Regions from separate parts of the Staphylococcus nepalensis genome, predicted to be linked through region 1. Evidence: predicted binding sites of a transcription regulator. Region 1 holds the regulator's gene; the other holds the start of a gene.
What was found. Region 1 encodes Rex, which represses fermentation and respiration genes when NADH is low (regulators of the CRP and FNR family bind a similar motif). Its sites were predicted from a motif close to TTGTGAAATATTTCACAA; they were not measured.
Positions count from the first base shown of each region.

Region 2: qoxA (cytochrome aa3 quinol oxidase subunit II) is a predicted target of Rex. The motif match lies at 5,210-5,227, and genes of this name have one in related genera.

Region 1 covers NZ_CP017466.1:1,092,460-1,104,413, reverse strand. Annotated here, with positions in the region: gene BJG89_RS05055 (sucrose-6-phosphate hydrolase) at 1-1,278, opposite strand, end outside; gene BJG89_RS05050 (LacI family DNA-binding transcriptional regulator) at 1,357-2,319, opposite strand; gene BJG89_RS05045 (sulfurtransferase TusA family protein) at 2,691-2,915, opposite strand; gene BJG89_RS05040 (YeeE/YedE family protein) at 2,943-4,037, opposite strand; gene BJG89_RS05035 (redox-sensing transcriptional repressor Rex) at 4,242-4,883, opposite strand; gene BJG89_RS05030 (ABC-F family ATP-binding cassette domain-containing protein) at 5,035-6,963, shown strand; partial or broken gene BJG89_RS05025 (MutS-related protein) at 7,307-8,896, shown strand; gene BJG89_RS05015 (VOC family protein) at 9,169-9,591, opposite strand; gene tsaD (tRNA (adenosine(37)-N6)-threonylcarbamoyltransferase complex transferase subunit TsaD) at 9,883-10,911, opposite strand; gene rimI (ribosomal protein S18-alanine N-acetyltransferase) at 10,904-11,368, opposite strand; gene tsaB (tRNA (adenosine(37)-N6)-threonylcarbamoyltransferase complex dimerization subunit type 1 TsaB) at 11,341-11,954, opposite strand, start outside.
Region 2 covers NZ_CP017466.1:2,068,800-2,080,753, reverse strand. Annotated here, with positions in the region: gene rihC (ribonucleoside hydrolase RihC) at 1-891, opposite strand, end outside; gene qoxD (cytochrome aa3 quinol oxidase subunit IV) at 1,051-1,341, opposite strand; gene qoxC (cytochrome aa3 quinol oxidase subunit III) at 1,338-1,943, opposite strand; gene qoxB (cytochrome aa3 quinol oxidase subunit I) at 1,933-3,921, opposite strand; gene qoxA (cytochrome aa3 quinol oxidase subunit II) at 3,921-5,042, opposite strand; gene BJG89_RS09855 (immunoglobulin-like domain-containing protein) at 5,310-5,627, opposite strand; gene folD (bifunctional methylenetetrahydrofolate dehydrogenase/methenyltetrahydrofolate cyclohydrolase FolD) at 6,217-7,074, opposite strand; gene purE (5-(carboxyamino)imidazole ribonucleotide mutase) at 7,279-7,761, shown strand; gene purK (5-(carboxyamino)imidazole ribonucleotide synthase) at 7,748-8,881, shown strand; gene purC (phosphoribosylaminoimidazolesuccinocarboxamide synthase) at 8,881-9,582, shown strand; gene purS (phosphoribosylformylglycinamidine synthase subunit PurS) at 9,585-9,845, shown strand; gene purQ (phosphoribosylformylglycinamidine synthase I) at 9,845-10,516, shown strand; gene purL (phosphoribosylformylglycinamidine synthase subunit PurL) at 10,509-11,954, shown strand, end outside.

The DNA.
Region 1 (11,954 bases):
TGTTTTTCCATCAACTGGTTCTGGCAATGTACCACTTTCACTGCGATCCAATGTGATTTTTCTTGTTTTCGTATTATAAGTGATGAGTGTCGATTGTAATTTAGATGCTCTGATTTCAAAATAGATCTCAGTAGCTTCATTTTCTAAAATATCAATGATTAACTCAAATTGTTTACCTTCATATGGATACAAAAAACGTGTAAATTTATTTGCATAACCTAGCGCTGTTTCCTTATTAGATCTCAATTGTTGAAGGGCCTTAATTGGACGTTGCTTTAAATTGCCTTGCTCAATGGACAAAATACGTGGGATTGTTAAACAATGTGCCCAATCATCAGAGTCAGAAGGATAATTTATTTCTGGCAAACCCATCCACCCTATTAGTATTCTGTTTCCAGAAGCATCTGTAAAAGTTTGTGGTGCATAAAAGTCAAAACCATGATCTAATTCATGAAAATCTCCATGATTCATATCTAAATTTTCGATATCGTATTGGCCCATGATATAACCAGATTGATATATATTTCTAAATTTCTCTCCTTCTGGTTCAACACCTTGTGGACAGAATAATAATAAATCAAAGCCATCTAAATTAAAATAGTCTGGACATTCCCACATATATCCAAAGGCATCTAGTTTTGTTTGAATTTCACCTTGAAACGTCCAATTAACAATATCTTTGGATTGATATTGGAGTATTCGGCCGAACCCTTCCTCATTTTGAGCAGCAATAAAGGCATAATAAATCCCATCTTTAACATACACTTTTGGGTCTCTAAAATGCTGTGTATAACCTGACGGAGGTCCCGATATCACAGCTTTAGGAAATTTATGTACTTCACCGTTTTTATGCACTTTAGCTATATGTTGTGTTGATTTTCGATTCCAGTCTTCATCTCTGTGATTGCCAGTATACATATAATATAAGTTATCTTGATAAACAAACGCACTGCCACTATACACTCCGTGACTATCATCTTTTGTATCTGGTTTTAATGAAATACCTTTATCGGCAAAATTGATTAAATCTTTACTTGTATATGTATACCAATATTTCAAACCATGAACAGGTCCTAAAGGGAACCATTGATGAGAAATATAATAGTCTCCGTTAAAATAAATAAGTCCATTAGGATCGTTTAATAGTCCTGTTTTCGGTTGTATATGAAATAATTGTCTATATTTGGATTGATTAACACGTTCTGTTAATTCATTTATTGTATCTTGATCCATATCTTCATAACGTTGATAACGTTCATCTCTTGTCCATTCACGCACTGTTTTTCCTCCTATTGAAAATTCTTCCGGATTTTGGTACCGGTTCCACTTAATATAATTTATCATACCATCGATTGTTTATATTTTAAATGACAGACTGACATCAATTAATATTTTAGACTCTGCTGGAACGTGTTGAATCAGTTTCTCTAACTGGTTCATAGCTACTTCACCAGCTTCTTCAAAGTGATATAGCACAGTTTGGATTGATGGGGAGACAATTTCAGTAACTGGATCGCCACCAAATCCAACAACCATTGGATTAAACATTTGATTTGATTGTTCTGAAATCACTTTATGCACTGCTAATGCAATAGAATCTGTCGCGCCTATAACTACTTCTAAGTCTGGCGATGCATTAAGTGTTTTCTTTACATCTGGCATTGCTTCTTTAAAATTGAATGAGGTTAATGTCATTTGAGGCATTACACCATTTACTTTCAAACCATCTATAAGCCCTTCTTTCCTCTGTATGCCAACTGCCTCATCGCTTTCTGTAACGCCAAAAAACTGAACACACGTAAAACCCTTTTCTCCAATATATTTTCCTACTAAATAACCAGCTCGATAATCGTCATGAATAACACAATTCAAATCAGTATGTGCTTGCCCAACGATGATGACTGGTACATCTATTTTATTAATCACTTCTAAATGTCGGTCAGTGATTTCTGTAGCCATAAAAATGATGCCATCTACTTTGCTTCTATTAAAGGTTTCTAACGCGTCTATTTCTTTTTCAATATCTAAATTTGTGTAATTAAGTAATAATCTATAATTTAAATTATCACAAATTGTTTTAACACCCTGAATAGTTTCATCAACAGCAAAAGAGTTCATACGGGGGATAATCGCACCTACCATATTCGTCCTTCTTGCTCTTAAACTTTGTGCAAATTGATTGGGTTGGTAGTTATTTTCACTGATAATTTTATCTAATTTTTGTTTTGTTTTATTACTGACTGAACCATTATTTAGATACCTAGAAACTGTACTTTTAGATACACCAGCAATTTTTGCAATGTCTTCAATGTTTTTCATAAATTTTCACTCTCATTAATTTGCTATTGTAAACATCATCTATTTTATCATATTGCAACCGCTTTAAATACTATTTAAAAATAAAATGAACTATGTTGGCTAAGAAACGCTTGTGCTTAAGATATTTGTTTCAATAAACGCCTGCCAATATAATAAACCATTGTGCTATCTATATTTAATTATCATAAATTGTCTTCAAAAATTGAACACTTAACGTAGAAAAACACCTTCGTATAAATTCATTTTATTATGAATCCAACGAAGGTGTTTATATATTATTTAAAAATTGGCTTTATTCACTTGGAATAAACCCAGATTTTTATTTCAATCATGAACATCTATATTTCAGTCCGACTATTTATTGAAAAGCATTATGCCTTTTGAACTGTAATTGTCCATGAAGCATCATCTAGCTGTTCGTAATTAGTCACTGGATAACCTTCTTCAGCTGCCCAGTTTGGAATCGCTTCTGTTGCTTGCGTGCAATCAAAGTCAATTTTTAACTCCTCACCATTTTCCAATGTACTCATTTTCTTTTGTGCTTCAATTAAAGGGAAGGGACATACCATTCCTACTGTTCCTAATTCATGTACCATAATTAATTCCTCCTTTAAGTTAAAATCTTAAGTCGTTTGAGTTTGCGTTGAAACTGTATGCTTCGCAGATTTTTCTACTTTTTGTGCTTTTTTCATTGGTTTGATAAATATAAAGTAGCTCATGAACCATGCACCTAATATCATGGAAGCAAGTGCTATCCAACCTTTCCACGACATTGTAGCTGTTTCTACTAATCCGTTTCCTATTGAACAACCGCCAGCTACTGATGCACCAAAGCCCATGCAAACACCGCCAATAATGCTGTTACGAATTGTTTTCTTATCTGGTAATCTCCACTTAAATTCTTTGGATCCTTTGGCTGCAATATAAGAACCAGCAAAAATTCCTAAGACAAGGAAAACACCCCAATCTAAAAGCTTAAGGTCTCCAGTTACGAAAAATTGAACTAAGTTTGCAGATGGCGTTGTGATTCCTAAACCATACATTCTTCCTGTAGATTCACTGACAGGCCATGCTAAAAGTGCAATGAGACCAACTGCTATAGCTGCTACAAATGGATGATATTTTTTCTCAAATAAATAATGACGAACGCCTGTAAATTTTTGCTTTAATTTCGGAACTGCAACTTTTGGTTTTGGTTTACGCAATGTTTTCACAACAAATGTGATAGTTATAATCGTTAATAACAAAACCCAAACCCAAGTTGGAATACCAGTTGTTTGTGACATACTAGTATTTACATTAGTTGGTTTATTAACCCCGTCCATTAAAGGTAACAATAAACCAAATTTAGTAGCAGCAGAAGTAAATGCATATGCGATAAGTGCTAACCAACTTCCAATCAATCCTTCTCCAGCTCTATACCATGTCCCAGTGGCGCAACCACCAGCTAATATGATACCAATCCCAAAAATAAATGAACCTATTACCGTTCCAATTATTGGATATGTTGATTCTGGAATTTGTACTAATCCAGTGGAAGTCAATATTAATAAGCCAATACTTTGTACAGATATCGCTATTAATAATGCGTAGAACATTTTGTTACTTTTTTGAATATACATATCTCTAAAACCGCCAGCAAGACAAAATCGTGTACGTTGCATGACAAATCCTAGAAGCGCACCCACGACCAATCCACTGATTATTAACCACGTCATAACATTACCTCTTTTCCGATAAAATCAATATGAATTATCATATTAGATTTATATGGAAATTTCAACCTTTAATGATTAATAATTTAAAAAAAGTATAAATTCACTAATTAAATATGAAACTATTTGGAAAATAAAAAAGCTTTTTATAAATGTATCGTCATGATTGGTGACTTACATCTATAAAAAGCTCAGTGCTTTAAAATCTTATTTATTACTGTAGTTTTTCATAAAGAATAATAAAGATTGTAGCTCAATTCCCAAATCAATATGGTGGACTTGAACATCTACTGGTGTATACACACGTGTTGGTGTAAAGTTGAGCACGCCTTTAATGCCAGCATCAACCAAAGTATCTACAACTTGTTGTGCAGCATCTTCAGGCGTTGTTAAAATCACAACATCTATTTGTTCTTGTTTTAATATATCAGTAGCCTTCGAAAATGGACTCACAGTAACTTGCCCAATTTCAGTACCGATCACTTCATCTCGTATATCAAAAGCTTCCGTTATGGTCATTTCATCATGAATAGAAAAGTTATATGTTAATAATGCTTTACCTAGGTTTCCTACACCCACGATGGCGATTTTAATTTCATCATTTTCACTAATTTCATTTTTGAAAAAATGTAATAAACTGTCAATATTATAGCCATATCCTTTTTTGCCTAATTCACCAAAATAAGAAAAATCACGACGTATTGTTGCAGAATCAATATTTAATCCTTCACTAATTGTTTTAGAATTAACTCTGTCTATACCTTTAGATTTTAATGTATTGACAAATCTATAATATAACGGTAAACGCTTCAATGTGGCACGAGGAATCTTTTCGCTTTGGTTAGCCAAGATCTTGTCCTCCTATACTATGATCTATTACTAATTAATCTTATAATTACTACAACATTATACATTAATACATGCTAAAAATAAACACTGATAGTTTTAACAATGCTTAGAATACGGTAGAATGATAATGGATAGAGAGGTGCAAAATCGGATGATATTATTACAACTAAATGATATAACAAAATCATTCGACGGAGAAGATATTTTTAATGACGTAGATTTTGAAGTTAAAACAGGCGAACGTATTGGTATAGTCGGTCGCAATGGTGCTGGTAAATCTACTTTAATGAAAATTATTGCTGGCGTCGAAGATTATGATAGTGGCCATGTTTCAAAGAGTAAAAATTTAAAACTCGGCTATTTAACACAGCAAATGACATTAAATACAAATCAAACTGTTATTGAAGAAATGTCTAAACCATTTGAGAGTATGAAACAACTTGAAAATGAAATGAAAAAAGAAACAGATTGGTTAGCGCAACATGCAAATGAATATGATACAGAAGAATATAAAACACATATTGACCGCTATGAATATTTATCAAATGAATTTGAACAACAAGATGGATATCAATACGAAAGTAAAATCAAAACAGTGCTTCATGGTCTGAATTTTACTGAATCAGATTACAACCGCCCTATTAATGATTTTAGCGGAGGTCAAAAAACAAGACTTTCACTAGCCCAAATGCTCCTTAGCGAACCTGATTTATTATTATTAGACGAGCCTACGAACCATTTAGACATGGAGACCACGCAATGGTTAGAAGGGTATTTGAATTACTTTAAAGGCGCTATTGTAATCATCAGCCATGACAGATACTTTTTAGATAAAATTGTAAACCAAATCTATGATGTTGCACTCGGAGATGTACAGCATTATGTAGGTAATTACAAACAATTCATTGAACAAAGGGATAAATATTATGAAAAACGCATGCAAGAATACGAACGTCAACAAGCTGAAATAAAACGCTTAGAAACTTTTGTAGAAAAAAATATTGCACGTGCTTCAACTACTGGCATGGCAAAAAGTCGTCGAAAAATGCTCGAAAAAATTGAAAGAATCAATAAACCAATGATTGATGCCAAAAGTGCGAATATCCAATTTAACTTTGATAGAAACACAGGTAACGATGTTTTCCATATAAAAAATTTAGAAATTGGCTATGAACAAGCTATCACTAAGGGGATTAATATTGAAGTTTCTAAAGGAGATCATATAGCCATTATTGGGCCCAATGGTATTGGTAAATCTACATTAATCAAGACAATTGCAGGCATTCAGCCTCAATTAGCTGGGCAAATTACTACAGGTGCCAATTTAAAAATAGGTTACTATGATCAAAAACAAGCTGAATTCAAATCAAACAAGACGATTCTCGATTATCTATGGGATCAATATCCCTCAATGAATGAAAAAGATATTCGGGCAGTGTTGGGTCGTTTCTTATTTGTTCAAGAAGATGTCAAAAAAATTATCAACGATCTTTCGGGTGGTGAAAAAGCCCGGTTACAATTAGCGTTACTCATGCTCGAACGCAACAATGTCCTTATATTAGATGAGCCAACTAACCACCTTGATATAGATTCGAAAGAAATGCTCGAACAAGCATTAGATCATTTTGAAGGAACCATATTATTTGTTTCCCATGATCGTTATTTTATTAATCAACTGGCAAATAAAGTTTATGATTTAGATCATGAGGGCGGCACAATGTATCTAGGTAATTATCAATATTTCATTGAAAAAAAAGAAGAAAATGCAGCTATCCAAGCCAAAAAAGAACAAGAAACTCCGACGCAATCTGAAGTAACCACCACGCAAAATAATAATTATTTTGATCAAAAACTTCAAAAACGAGAACAGCGGCAAATCGAACGGCAAATCGAACAAGTTGAAGCTGATATAGAAAACTACGAAAGTAAAATTGGTGAAATTAACGAACAATTAACCTTACCAGATATATATAGCAATCCTGAAGAAGCAAGTCGTTTAGCCAAAGAAAAAGAAGAAAGCGAACAAAAATTAGAACAAGTGATGTCTAAATGGACAGAATTACAAGAAAAGTTAATATAATTATGAACTACTCAAAAATACGGAATGATTTTATCATTTTCCGTATTTTTTATGTTTTTTTACACTCGAATTATTAACAGCGATAAACCTTATAACGAGAGCTGTCCACAGAGTTATCCTAGTTATCCACAAGCAAAAAGCAATACCATTTTGTATTGAATTTTCAGATAACAAGTCATATCCACACACATACACACTACTTATCCACAGGTTGTACACTAACTGTTGATAAGTACGCACGTTCCCTATTGACATCTAGCAAAGTTTATTTCATTTAACTAATTGTTTATTAATCCATTTAATGACATAATTATTGTAATCATTAAAAAGAGAGATCGGTCCTATGTTACCGTTATTTTGGTTTTTTATTGCTTTTATCATCGCTGCTTTCCTCGTGTCTATGATGACAAATATTGTGACAAATAAAAAATTAAAGCATGATATCCAGCTCTTATGGTCAAAGCAAAAGCCTCTAGAGAATTTTGTTCGGCCGAACCATATATAGTTATCAGTTTGATACATATCAATTTCAATATGATAAAAACGCATTAGTAGATGATAAAACTTATTCAGATTTAAACATTAACGCTATGTTTGAGAAAATGAACTTTAATTTTACAGCTATAGGGGAAATGAGATTATATGTAACCTTAAGAAAAATGTTTACAATCAGTAACCAAAGCTTAATACATAAATTTAAACATGATGAATCGTTTCGGATACAACTTTCTATACATTTAGCAGAAATCGGTAAAGCAATTTATCCAACATTCCCGGATCAACTATATACGGTTAAACGAAATAATTGTTTTATGTTATGCACGTATTCCCTTTGATTTTTATTATTTTTTCTTTTTTCAATCCTGGTTTAGGCATATTACTAACGATACTTAGTGCCATTTTTAATATGGTTTTAAGCGGGGTGCTAAAAAAGACATTCAATCAAGATTTAAATTCAATATTTTATACATCAATGGTTATTAAAAAAGCGTATGCGCTACAAAAAATTGATGGCGTCCCTACGATAGACGTTGATTTCAGTCATTTTAAAACTGCTCGTAAACTGAGTGGATTGTTAGGAAAAGTTAATACGTCTGAAGATGCTATGGTATTTGCTTTTTTATTTAAAACTATGTTTATGCTGGATTACCACATTTTTCACTTAATACAAAATAGTTTTAAAAAATACGAGTCCGAAGTGATGTCATGTTACGACTATATAGCAAATATTGATAATCATTATGCTGTGGCATTATGGAGGGAAACATTAACACAATATACATTTCCAGAAGAAAACGAAGCAAGCACACTGGAATTTGAGGAAATTACACATCCCCTACTTGATTACGCAGTGCCTAATGATTTAGAGATCAATAGTCATATTTTACTAACTGGTTCAAACGCTTCCGGTAAGTCTACTTTTATGAAATCTATCGCGTTAAATCTTATATTAGCTCAAACAGTATATACCGTGACCGCAAAGCATTTCAAATTTAAACCAGGTTTAGTTTATACTTCTATGGTTAATCAAGACGATATATTATCTGGCGATAGTTATTTTATGACCGAGATTAAATCAATAAAGCGTTTATTTGATATACAAACAAATAACACGGTTTATTGTTTCATAGATGAAATTTTCAAGGGAACAAATACTACAGAAAGAATTGCAGCTTCTGAATCTGTTTTAAATTACTTAGGCCCCTGTAAACATTACAGAGTGATTGCTGCAACTCATGATATTGAATTAACTTCATTATTAAAACACAATTATATAAATTATCATTTTAATGAAATCATTTCTGACAATGAAATTACTTTCGATTACAAAGTGAAATCTGGCAAAGCAGATACGAGGAATGCTATTGAACTATTAAGAATTATGGATTTTCCTGAACAAGTTTATTCACGTGCTCAGGCGTCATCCTCTTAAAATGATTTCATGGTGTAAATTAAGTTTTTACGCAATATTGTTTAATCTTAAAACCAAAGGCGAGATGCAGAAATCATATCCTTCTAAACCAATGTATCTTATCCTAGCAAACCTAACTGAAAACCATACAATTATTGAATTTTTTATAGGTAATGAGAGACCGATGTGGTCTCTTTTTTATGTAAAAGAAGCTTAGTAAAGTGTAGTAAATAAGCGAAACCTCTTTACTAAGCACTGCACGTCTTCATAACCATTTGACGTATTTAAATTTATTATTCTGCATTAATCATCCAAGTTACGCCAAATGGATCATTGAACATACCATAAAGATTAGACCATTCTGTCTTACCTAAAGGTATTGTTTCTTCACATCCTGCTATAATCGCTTTATTAAAAAAGTCAATCGCAAGTTGTTTCTCCACTTCATTATGATAGTCAAACGTAAATGTTACAATCGCACCACTATTATCAATTTTTTTATTTTTCCATGTATCACTACAATAGAATGTTTCTCCTAAAATTTTGAAGGACGCATTCATTGTAAAGTTTTTATCGACTTGATATTCTTCAGGCATATCCGCAAACATTTCATGATCTCCGCCTACACTCTGAATATCTGTTGCACCTAAATTTTTTTCGTAAAAATCTAATGCAGCTAAACTATTTTGAAAGTTAAAATACTGAACTGATTTCATTTCAAAACCCCCTTTTTTAATGCGTGAATCCATACAAAAACACTAAAATACTTATACCCCATTTCTCACATTTAAACTTTTTAACTTAGTATGCTATACAAAATTACTTTTTACTTAAAAACAAGATCTAATTTACTTCAATACAAATTTTTATATCAAATTTAAATATTAAAAAAGCAGAAAATGAAACCAACCATCAAGTTGATGTCATATTTCTGCTTATCTAGTTACTTTTCTCTTATTTGACTGAAACAAACGTAGAAATACATGAGCTATTATATTTTTAAATAATTATTTAACTATTGAAAATTGTTCTATATCCATATTATTAAAACCATTTAATGACATATCTCCTGTATAACCTGCTTGATATAAATAATGCGCTGCTGCGCCAATCATTGCTGCATTATCTGTACACAGGCTTGGGCTTGGAATACGCAAGTTAATACCATGCGTGTCACATACTTCAGTTAATTGCGCCCTTAAACCTTTGTTACTTGCAACGCCTCCTGCTACAATTAACTGTTTCACATCATAAGCTTCACAAGCTGATATTGATTTTCCAACCAATACTTCTACAACACTATTTTGAAAACTAGTTGCTACATCTTCAGGTTTGATTTCACAATTTTTTTGACGTAAATTATGCAATTTGTTAATCACTGCACTTTTTAACCCACTAAAACTGAAATCATAACTATTAGCGTCTAACCATACGCGCGGAAAGCCATAACTATCTTGACCTTTTGCTGCTAACTGATCAATTTGTGGCCCACCTGGATAACCTAATCCAATCGTTCTCGCAACTTTATCATAAGCCTCTCCAACTGCGTCATCTCGTGTTTCTCCTATGACTTCAAAATTTAAATGGTCTTTCATATATACAAGTTCTGTGTGACCTCCCGAAACAATTAAAGCCATTAATGGAAATTGTAAAGGGTGCTCTAAATGATTAGCATAAATATGACCTGCAATATGATGCACGGGTATCAAAGGTTTGTCGTAAGCAAAAGCAAGCGCCTTTGCAGCATTGATACCTACTAATAAAGCACCTATTAGTCCAGGTCCTTGCGTTACTGCAATTGCATTGATATCCTTCATTTGTAATTTTGCTTCTCTTAAAGCTTGATCAATTGTTGTAATGATACCTTCAACATGATGCCTACTCGCAACTTCTGGTACGACGCCACCAAAACGTTTATGACTTTCAATTTGACTTAACACAATATTGCTTAAAATTTGCGTTCCGTTTTTTATAATACTTACACTAGTTTCATCACAACTAGATTCAACTGCTAAAATTAACGTTTGATTATTCATTTAAATTCACCCACATCACTATCGCATCCTCACCTTCACCGTAATAATTTTTTCGCTTACCACCATATTGAAAACCTAAATTAGTATAAACATGTTGTGCTACTTCGTTATCTACACGTACTTCTAAACTCATAATTTCACATTTCGTTTGTACGTAGTTCATTGCATATTTTAATAATAATTGTCCTAACCCGTAACCTCTATAAGCCTCATCTATTGCTACAGTTGTAATCTGAGCTTGATCAATCACAATCCATATACCAATATAACCAACAATTTCCTCATTAAATTCTATTATAAAATAGTGCGCAAATTCATTTTTTTCTATCTCATGATAAAAAGCGTCTATTGTCCAACTACTGTCATTAAAGCTATTTCTTTCTATATCAAATACTTGTGGTACATCTTTTATAGTCATCAAACGTATATTTAATTCTTGTTCTGTTGGTTTAACCAATTTCTCTCGGCCTCAGATAATTTAATATAGTTGGGTTTAAATTGATGAATATCGGCAGTAGTTTCAATAAGTTTTTTCATATATTTTGCTTTAGGTAAGTTAGGTATACCCTCACTATCTAATAAGTCTTTTAATTTTTCAGTGTCTATACCCACAAATACATATGGTTTGCCCATACGATGTAATAAATCAAGGAGCGTTTGTATTGGTAAATATTGGTCTTCTTTAACTTTCACTAAATTATTTGCTTTATATTCATAAATACCTGTATATACTGCTTCTCTCCGGGCATCAAAAATAGGTACAATTAAACGTTTATCATCTTGCACAGTGGCAGCTAACGCTTTGAGTGATGAAATACCGTATAATTCAGCATTCAATGCGTATGCTAAAGTTTTAGCAACTGTTACACCAATTCTTAATCCTGTGTAAGAACCTGGTCCTTGAGCTACAATAATCGCGTCAATATCTTCTTTCGCTATTTGGCTTTCACCAATCACCTGTTGGATAGCTGGCATCAATTGAGTAGAATGATTCTGCTTTATATTTGAATTTATTTCGCTAAGTACGTTATCATCTTGCATCA
Region 2 (11,954 bases), 980 kb from region 1:
GGCATCGATAAACATTTGTTTAAAGATATTTGCTTGTACTGACAGAACTACTGATGTATTAGGGAAATGTGATTTGAAATCTGTTACTGTAGCACCTTTAGTCAGTTTGCCGTTTGTTTCAATTTGCACATCAGCTTCTTGAACCGCAAAATTTTCAGGATGAAGAAGATATAGGATGGTATATGCATCGTAAACGTTAATACCTTTTTCAAAATCGTCTCCTCTATAGTGTTTGAACAGTTGATGTAGCATATTACCTGTGTCATTTATGGATTGTAATTCATTTATAGTATCGTGCGTTAAACTAGAACTTCTTGCTACATCTAAGCCTACCATTGTTAATGGCAATCCAGAATTAAAGACAATTTGAGCAGCTTCGGGATCACAGTAAATATTAAACTCAGCTAAAGGGGTCACATTACCTCGAGATGCCGAACCGCCCATTAATACGATCTCCTTAACATATGTTTTTACTTCTGGGTAAGTCGTAAGTAACAATGCGATATTTGTTAAAGGTCCAATAGGGACAAGCGTAATCGGCGCATCACTATTTAGCAAAGCATTTTTCATAGCTTCAACAGCATGCGTAGATGCTAAATCACTTTCCGCTATTTCAGGGAAAATATAACCCTCCATACCTGATTCACCATGTACATCGCTTGCATCAACTATTTCTGAAAGTAGTGGTTGAGATGCACCTCTATGTACAGGGACATTACTATTGAAAAATTGTTTGAGTTTTAACGCATTGGCAGTTGTTTTTTCAATTCCTACATTACCGTTAACTGTAGTAATCATTTTCAAATCGAAGTTGGGATGATTTAAAGCAATACTTATTGCTGCTGCATCATCAATGCCTGGGTCTGTATCTATAATAATTGGTTGTTTCATCAAATTTTTAATCCTCCTATTGCGTAAGTTACCTTATTAATTATATTCTACAACTTTTCTCGAATAAAATGTTAAAAAGCAAACTATCATCCAAAAATGAAAAGGGAGGTTAATAAATAAAATAAAAAAGGCTTCTCTTTCGAGAAGCCTTTGCTTGAGCTATAAGTGGCTTGAGTGTCCACCTTGCATTACCCAATAAGTACCGATAACAGTAATTAAAGTAATGATAAGCGCAAATATAACTTTAAACCCTTGTACGTTTCCGTCTTTACCTTCAGTTAAGTGCATGAACATTAATAATTGTACTGCAGCTTGTATAAAAGCAAAGCCAAAGATGATTGTAATCTTAGCATTAAGTGCCATTGATGTGTATAGGGTTACGAATACTGCTAAAAGAGTCAGAACGATTGAGCCAATAAAGCCTACTGTGTGTTTTACAATTGTATTCATCCGCTAAACACCATCCCTATCATATATACGGCAGTAAAGATGAAGATCCAAACAACATCTAAGAAGTGCCAGTATAAACTTACTATAAATAACTTAGGCGCATTGTCTTTATTTAGTCCACGCATGCCAACTTGGATTAATAAACAAATAATCCAAATAATACCTAATGAGACGTGGGCGCCGTGTGTTCCTAAAAGTATAAAGAAACTAGACCAATAAGAACCGATTGTTAGGTTAACACCTTCTGATACGTAGTGTGCAAACTCGTAAATTTCAAATCCTACGAAGACAACACCAAATAATAAAGTGATAATCATCCAAATCGTCATTAATTTTGCTTTTTCTTTTCTCATATAGTAAATAGAAATACCACAAGTATAAGAACTAATTAATAACGCAAATGTCATTATCAAAACGAGGGGTAATTCGAACATTTCAGTCGTCATTTTACCGCCATAGTCTCCACCATGTTGAAGTGTTAATAGGGTTGCAAATAGCGTACCGAATAGTGAGACTTCTGCTGTAAGGAATATCCAAAAGCCAAGTCTATTTAAATTACCTTCATGCGAACGTTGATCAATAGTGTTTGCATCATGACTCATGACTTACAGCCTCCCTTTCTTTTATACGTGCTTCACGTAAACGTTTTTCGGTTTCTGCTACTTCAGAAGCTGGGATATGATAACCGTGGTCTACTTGGAAACTGCGGAAAATCATAGTACCGAAGATACCTATTAAGCAAATAACAGCTGGAATAATTGTTTCAAAGACAAGGAAGAAGCCTCCGATTGTGAAGAAAATTCCCATCCAGAAACCAACTGGCGTATTATTTGGCATATGGATATCAGTGTAGTTGTGATTATCTAAGTAGTGTCTACCGTGTTCTTTCATATTTACAAATGTATCATAGTCATTCCAGTCTGGTGTAACAGCAAAGTTGTATTTAGGTGGCATCGCTGAAGCAGTTGACCACTCTAATGTACGTCCCAAACCGTACCAGTTATCACCAGTAGCTTCACGTGGTGATTTGAAGAAGCTATATACGATACTAGCAACTAAGAACATAAAGCCTAATGCCATCATGAGCGCACCGACAGTAGAGATTGCGTTTAACAACCACCAGCCGTCTTCTGGCATATAAGTGTATAAACGACGTGGCATACCATCTAATCCAAGGATGAATTGAGGTAAGAAACAAACGTTAAATCCAATCATAAATAACCAGAAACTCCATTTGTTTAATGTTTCGTTTAACTTAAATCCAGTCATCTTAGGCCACCAGAATATGAGCGCACCTAAACAAGCAAATACAACACCAGCTACTAACGTGTAGTGGAAGTGTGCTACTAAGAAGTACGTATTATGGTACTGATAGTCAGCTGCTGCCATTGCAAGCATGATACCAGTTACACCACCAAGTAAGAAGTTAGGGATGAATGCTAGCGCAAATAACATTGGCGATTCAAACGTAATTCTACCTTGATATAAAGTGAATAACCAGTTAAATAATTTAACACCGGTTGGGATACCAATCAGCATGGTTGTGATTGAGAAGAATGAGTTAATTAATGCACCATTACCCATTGTGAAGAAATGGTGAACCCAAACTAAGAAACTAAGGAATGCGATACCTGCTGTTGCCCATACCATACTTTGGTGACCGAACAGACGTTTACGAGCAAATGTTGGAATAATTTCTGAATAAATACCGAATGCAGGCAGGATAACGATATAAACTTCGGGGTGCCCCCATACCCAGAAGAAGTTAGCCCATAACATTGGCATACCGCCATTTGCGACTGTAAAGAATGCAGTATCGAAGATTCTATCTGTTGTGAACAGTGCTAATGCCACTGTTAGTACTGGGAAAGCCAAGATAACGATTAATGCTGTAATGAAAGTAGTAACCGTAAACATTGGCATTTCCATAAATTTCATTGTAGGTGTTTTACATCTAAGTATTGTTACAAAGAAGTTAATACCAGTCATTAGGGTACCTATACCAGAAATCTGTATTGCGATAAGGTAGTAGTTGACCCCAGGTCCTGGACTGAATTCTCCTGCGAGTGGTGCGTAGTTCGTCCAACCAGCTGCAGGTGAGCCTCCGATTATAAATGATAAGTTGAATAACAACATACCTGAGAAGAATAACCAGAAACTTACGTTATTTAATACAGGGAATGCAACGTCTCTTGCACCAATTTGTAAAGGTACAATAACATTCCATAAACCAAAAATGAAAGGCATTGCCATAAAGATAATCATTATTACGCCATGCGTACTAAAGACTTCATTATAATGGTTTCCTTCTAAAAATGTATTATCTGGAATTGCTAATTGTGTACGCATCATTAAGGCATCAATACCGCCACGCACGAACATTAATACAGCACAGATTAAATACATAGCGCCGATTTTTTTATGGTCAATAGATGTGAACCATTCTCTGTATAGATATTTCCACAATTTAAAGTAAGTAATTACTGCGATCACTGCGATGATAGCGAACGGTGCACCAATTTGTGCCATTGTAATCATCCAGTTACCTTGAACGAGCAATTGATCCCATGGGAAATTCATTAATGTCCACCTCCATGTTCATGGTCTTTTTTCTCAGACTCTGATGCTTGTTCGTCTTTAGCACCTTCTGAGATTTTTTCCATTTCGTCCATATTATGTGATTCTTCATCTTTAAACTCACTATTATATGGTTCATTATTGCCTAGAATCATAGCTTTCATACCATGACGTTCGTAGTTTGCGTTTGTGATTTGTGGCTTACGTGCAGGTTTATTAGGTTTATCTAATACGTCCTCTTTTATTTCTTTTGGTGTATTAAAATTTGGATCTTTCTGTACGTAATTGAAACGATCATAAGCATAGAAAATATACTCAGGATCAGCTGCTGGATCAACAAACGCCATATGCGTACCACTGAAAGTTAAGTTTTTGTTTTCAGTAGTTGGTAAAAGTTGTTTATCAAAAGTATCTTGATCTAATTCCTTTTGACTTTGAGCATCTTTTACCCAATCCTTAAATTCACTTTGGCTAACTGAATTGACATCAAATGTTTGGCGAGCGAATCCTTCACCGTTGAAGTTTGAGTTACGTCCTCTGAACGTTCCTTCTTCGCTAGCAGTTAAAGTCCAATCCATTGTCATTCCAGTCATCGCATATTTTTGACCACCTAACTGTGGAATCCAGAAACTTGTCATCATATCCATTGATTGGAGTTTGAAGACAACAGGTCGATCTTTAGGTATGGTTAAGTGGTTAACAGTTTCAACTTTTTCTTCAGGATAACTGAAGAACCACTTATAACCAGCGCTTGTTGCATAGACAACAAGGGGATCGTCTTGTTTTTCCGGCGTTTCTTCATACATGTAAAGTGATTTTACTGTAGGAATAGCTAAAGCGATAACAATGATTACCGGGATAACAAACCAAATTGTTTCAATTAAAGAATTGTGGTGCATCTTACCAGATTCGTCTGTTTTGTGTAATCTATATTTATATAGAAACAGAGCAAACATGATAAGCACGGCGGCAATAATAACAAGCATGAAGATGATTGAGTAAATAATCAAGAACTTCGAGTCACTTGCTACCGGCCCTTTTGGGTTTAAAACTTCTACATTGGAACAGCCACTAAGTACAATTAGTGAGCCAAAGAGTAGAAGCAAAGACTTAAATTTTGACACTTTTTTGACCTCCTAATACTACAATTGTAGGGCTTACCATCAATTTTAAGATATTACGCAATATTTACAAGTGTTTGTGTAAAAAAAAATATTGTAAAATTAAAAGAAACCCAACAAACTCAACGTCTGACGGGCTTTTAAAGATTTGTTAAAATTATGTGTACATTTTGTGAAAAGTGTCATATTTAAGGCGATAGGATAATTTCACACTATTTGCTTACTGATTAGCACTCAATATTATAATCAGATATGTATGAATAATTTCGTTTATTTTACTTCGATATATCTTACAGATTTATTTGTAGCGCCTTCTGAATCTTCTACTTTGTATTCAACTTTATATTTTCCTTTTTTATCTGTATTAATTTGACCATCTACTATGATTTTATGCGTTAAGTCACCATCTTCTTTATCATACGCACGTACACCATTTAATAGATTGTAGTTATTCCCTTTATCTATTACTATATCGTTCGTTCCTTTTAACTCAGGTATAGAATTTTCTGTAGCTTCTGCGCTAAGGTTAGGTGAAACGAGTGTGGCAGAGACACCTAATGCTGATAATGACTGTAGTAATTTGTTCATAACGTAAACCTCCGTATGAGCGTCATTTAATTTTATCTTAATTACACTATATTTTATTTTAGATGATAAAACATCGTACTATAGTCCTAATATAACGTAGAAGTGTAAATTCAGTTATAATTTTCAGAAAAAATTCAATTAAATGTAATAATTCGCATATAGTGATAGAAATTGGCAAACGTTCATATATGAATCTAATAAGAAGAAAATAATTATTTTGTTTATAAAACTGTGTTGTAATGTTAGTAAGTTTTCAGTAGATAGAAGTGAATTTATTATAAAAAGACATTTCAAGATGCGTTACTGTGAATTTATATAAAGTTGCGCTTGCTATAATTATAAGCCATTTTGTTATATTCATTATCAATTTATTATATGTTAATTGACATTTTTTATTTGTAATACTTCTGTTATCCAAACATATAAGAATTTAAAATGATATGAAAGAAAACGCACTTTAGAGAATTAATGTTTTAAAAGTGTTATTTAGAAGTGACACTTTGTATGTTATCTATTGTCTATATAATAAACGAGCCCAAGCATTATTTATGACCCGGGCCCATTTATTTTTATTCAAATAAAAAGCGTATTATTCGATACCTCTACGCATTTTTTCTGCAATAAGTGTATTATTTAATACCATTGTAATCGTCATAGGGCCAACACCACCTGGAACTGGTGTAATAGCACCTGCTATTTCTTTAACTTCATCGTATGCAATATCACCTTTTAATTTGCCATTTTCATCCGGTGTGTTTCCTACGTCGATAACAACTGCGCCTTCTTTTACATCATCTTTAGTTACAAGCCCTGGACGACCTACAGCACTAACGATAACATCAGCATTTTTTAAATGTTGATGCATGTCTTTAGTTCTTGAATGAAGAATCGTAACTGAAGCATTTTTTTGTAATAATAATTTCGATACTGGCTGACCAACAATGTGGCTACGACCAATGACGACTGCATCTTTTCCTTCTAAATCAATATCAGCATGGTTTAGTAATTCCATAATACCTAGAGGGGTACAAGGAACGAAAGTCTGTTGGTCGATATAAAGTTTACCAATATTTTCAGGGTGGAACCCGTCAACATCCTTAGCTGGATTAATTGATTCTAAAACTTTTTGTTCACTTACTTGTTCTGGTAGTGGTACTTGAACTAAAATACCACTTACACTGTCATCTTCATTTAAGCGTTTAAGTTCGCTTAAAACTTTTTCTTCTGAAGCAGATTCATCTAAATGTACAATTTCTGAAATCATACCGATCTTTTCTGCTGCTTTCTTTTTAGAATTCACATAACTTTGACTTGCGCCATCATTACCTACAAGAATAACTGATAATTTTGGTGTATAACCCTTCGCTTGTAAAGCTTCGACTTGGTCTTTTAGACCTTGTCTGTAATCCTTTGCGATTTGTTTCCCGTCTAAAACTTTTGCGACCATGAAAAAATCCTCCTCCAATGTATGAACTTTACTTAACTTTAACATAAATAACACCACGTTTTTCAACCAAAAGACGTAAATTTAATGTTTTTTTAAATTTAAAGTTCGATTTTTGATTGAAAAAGCGTTTTTTAGTTGTTATGCTATATCTGTAATATACATCTAATAGTCATAACATTTCAAATTTCTGAAAGGGTGTTCATTTTGAAAGTGGTAGTCATAATGGGTAGTTCTTCCGATTGGGAGACTATGAAAGAAAGTTGCCAAATGTTAGAACAACTAGAAATACCGTACGAAAAGAAAGTAGTTTCAGCACATCGTACGCCTCAATTAATGTATGAGTTTTCTAAAGGAGCCAGAGATAATGGTTACGACGTCATTATTGCTGGAGCAGGTGGTGCAGCACATTTACCAGGTATGGTTGCATCAATGACAACATTACCAGTCATAGGCGTGCCAATTGAATCTAAAAGTTTAAAAGGTTTGGATTCTCTCTTGTCTATTGTACAAATGCCAGGCGGTATTCCAGTTGCGACAACAGCTATAGGTAAAGCAGGAGCTAAAAATGCAGGTGTTTTAGCTGCCAGAATGCTCAGTATTGGTAATAAAGATATCCAAAAGAATTTGGAAAATTACGAAAAATCACTGATTGAGAAAGTGAGTGAAATGCAACATGAACTTCAGTAAATTACCATTTGGATCAACGATTGGCATTATCGGTGGAGGACAATTAGGGAAAATGATGGCACAATCAGCACAGAAGATGGGTTATAAAGTCATTGTGCTAGATCCTGATGAAAATTGTCCGTGTCAATATGTAGCACATCAATTTATAAATGCCAACTATGATGACGAACAATCACTTGCGCAATTAGGTGAATTGTCTGACGTGATCACTTATGAATTTGAAAATATCTCGGCTAGTCAATTACAAACGCTAGTCTCTAAATATAATATTCCTCAAGGTTACCAAGCGATTCAATTATTACAAGATAGATTAGTTGAAAAACAAACGTTGCAAAATGCTCAAACGCAAATAGCGCCATTTATAAAGTTATCAGACCCAAATGATTTAACTCGTGCTATAGAAGAAATTGGTTTTCCATTTATCATAAAAACAAGATTTGGTGGTTATGATGGCAAAGGTCAAGCACTTATTACTAATGAATCAGATTTGAATAAAGCAAAAGTATTAGTTGAAAAGCAAGAATGTGTTGCTGAACAATTTTTAGATTTGCAAAAGGAAGTTTCGCTTACAGTAACAATTGGTAATAATAACCAAATTACTTATTTTCCTCTACAAGAGAATGAACATCAAAATCAAATATTATTTAAGACGATTGTTCCTGCACGTGTCGATGTCCAAAAAGAACAAGAGGCGCGAAATGAAGTTGAAAAAATAATTGAACATGTACACTTTATTGGGACATTTACGGTGGAATTTTTCATAGATTCAAACAATCATTTATTTGTAAACGAGATTGCACCACGACCGCATAATTCTGGACATTATTCCATAGAAGCGTGTGATTATTCGCAGTTTGATACACATATATTGGCGGTTACAGGTCAACGCCTACCAGAAAAGATTAATTTATTAAAACCTAGCGTAATGATGAACTTATTAGGTAGAGACTTAGATTTACTAGAAAATGAGTTTGGGGACCATCCTGAATGGCATGTACACATATATGGAAAAATAAACCGTAAGCCTGATAGAAAAATGGGACATCTCACGATGCTAACGAATGATGTAGATCAAACTGAACAGGCTTTGTTAAATCATTTTGAAGGGAGACATAAATAATGTCTTTATTATATGAAGGGAAAGCTAAACGAATCTTTTCAACAGAGCAACCTGGTGTACTTCGTGTCGAATATAAAGATGAAGTGACAGCAGGTAATGGTGCAAAAAAAGATTATATAGAAGGTAAAGGACGCTTGAATAATCAAATTACTTCTAGAATCTTCAATTTTATTAAAGCACGTGGTATAGAGAGTCATTTTATCGAGCAGACATCAGAAACGGAGCAACTTGTAAAATCAGTTGATATTATCCCTTTGGAAGTAGTAGTGAGAAATATCGCTGCAGGTTCTATCACTAAGCGTTTAGGGTTTGAAAAAGGACATGAATTTGAAAGCCCGCTTGTGGAATTCTTCTATAAGAATGACAACTTAAATGATCCTTTAATTACAGAAGATCATATCCAATTATTACATTTAGCAAGTGAAGAAGATATTGAATTATTAAAAAATGCAGCAAAAGCAATAAACGCTGTGTTAGTTCAATTAATGGATGAAATGGAATTGAGATTGGTCGATTTCAAAATAGAATTTGGTCGAAATAAAAGTGGTCAAATTATTTTAGCAGATGAAATTTCACCAGACACATGCCGTATTTGGGATAAATACAGTGATACTAACTTCGATAAAGATGTTTATCGTGAGGATACTGGCTCAATCATAGAAACTTATCAAACTTTTCTTAATAAATTGGAGGAACTTTAAAAATGAAGACAATTGAATTGCATATCACATTACAACCACAGGTTTTAGATACACAAGGACAAGCGTTAAATCGTGCAGTACATGATTTAGGCTACACACAAGTGAATGATATTCGTGTTGGTAAAGTACTATATATGACAGTAGATGAAGCGACAGATGCTGCGGTACATAACGTTGTTACTACTTTAAGTGAAAAACTATTTGCAAATACAGTAATTGAAGAATATAGCTATAAAGTATTGGAAGAAGGAGAGAAAGCATAATGAAATTTGCAGTGCTAAAATTTCCAGGTTCCAATTGTGATAGAGATATGTATAATGCAGCAGTAAAATCAGGAGTCCAAGCGGAGTATGTAGATTATAGGAATATATCGTTAGAGGGGTATGATGGTGTGCTTATTCCTGGAGGCTTTTCATTTGGTGACTACTTACGATCAGGTGCCATGGCAAGTGTTGCTCCTATTACTGAAGAAGTGAAACGTTTTGCAGAAGAAGGTAAACCAGTATTAGGTGTTTGCAATGGTTTCCAAATACTTACTGAAATTGGTTTACTCCCTGGCGCTTTATTGCACAATGATTCACATTTATTTGTAAGCCGAAATGAGTCTTTGAAAGTGGTTAATAACCAAACGCCATATACAAATTTATATAGTGAGAATGAGGTTGTTGTTTATCCAGTAGCACATGGCGAAGGACATTACTACTGCACATCTGAAATGTATGACAAATTAGAAGCGAATAATCAAATTATTTTAAAATATATGGATAATCCAAATGGTTCGTATAATGATATTGCAGGAATTGTAAATGAAAAAGGTAATGTTTGTGGTATGATGCCTCATCCTGAACGTGCAATTGAAACTATATTAGGAACAGACAGTGGCGTAAGATTATTTGAAGCAATGGTGAATAGTTGGAGGGAACAAAATGTCTAAGTTTATCGAACCGAGTGTTGAAGAAATTAAATTAGAAAAATTATACAAAGATATGGGCTTGTCAGAGGCAGAATACGACAAAGTTTGTGAAATTTTAGGACGTGAGCCAAATTTTACTGAAATTGGTATTTTTTCTGTAATGTGGAGTGAACATTGTTCGTATAAACATTCCAAGCCGTTTTTAACTCAATTCCCAACATCAGGGGAACATGTATTAATGGGGCCTGGTGAAGGTGCTGGTGTCGTTGATATCGGGGATAATCAAGCGGTAGTTTTCAAAGTTGAATCTCATAACCATCCATCAGCTGTAGAACCGTATCAAGGTGCTGCCACTGGTGTTGGGGGTATTATCAGAGATATTGTTTCAATCGGCGCTAGACCAATTAATTTGTTAAATAGCTTACGTTTTGGCGAATTAACAGAAAAGCAAAATCGTCGCTTATTACGTGGTGTGGTAGCTGGCATTGGTGGTTATGGTAACTGTATTGGCATACCAACAACAGCTGGTGAAATAGAGTTTGACGACAGATATGATGGTAATCCATTGGTAAATGCTATGTGTGTAGGTATTATTGACCACGATAAAATTCAAAAAGGCACCGCTAAAGGTAACGGAAATTCAGTTATCTATGTTGGATTAAAAACAGGACGTGATGGTATTCACGGGGCAACTTTTGCATCTGAAGAATTAAGTGAAGATAGTGAAAGTAAGCGACCTTCAGTACAAATTGGTGATCCATTTGTTGGTAAAAAATTAATGGAAGCAACTTTAGAAGCGATAACTTTCGAAGAATTGGTAGGTATCCAAGACATGGGAGCAGCCGGTTTGACGTCATCTTCTTCAGAAATGGCAGCAAAAGGTGGTAGCGGTTTACATTTACAACTAGAGAAGGTGCCAACGAGAGAACAAGGTATTTCTCCGTATGAAATGATGTTATCAGAAACACAAGAACGCATGCTTTTAGTAGTAGAAAAAGGTACGGAAGACAAATTCTTAGACCTTTTTGATAAACATGAATTAGATAGCGCTGTAATTGGAGAGGTGACAGATACAGATCGTTTTGTACTTACATATAAAGGCGACGTTTTCGCTGATATACCTGTTCAACCTTTATCTGATGAAGCGCCTGTTTATGTCTTAGAAGGAGTAGCGCCACAATATAATGCTAGTAAGAATGATTACAGTCATATTGATGTAGAAGATGTATTTGAACGTTTATTACAACATCCAACGATTGCTTCAAAGCGATATTTATATGAACAATATGATCAACAAGTCGGTGCTAATACAATTGTGAAACCAGGATTACAATCATCTGTAGTTCGAGTAGAAGGCACTAATAAAGCAATCGCATCTACGATTGACGGTGAAGCGCGTTATGTGTTCAACAACCCTTATGAAGGGGGGAAAATGGTTGTTGCAGAAGCGTATCGCAAT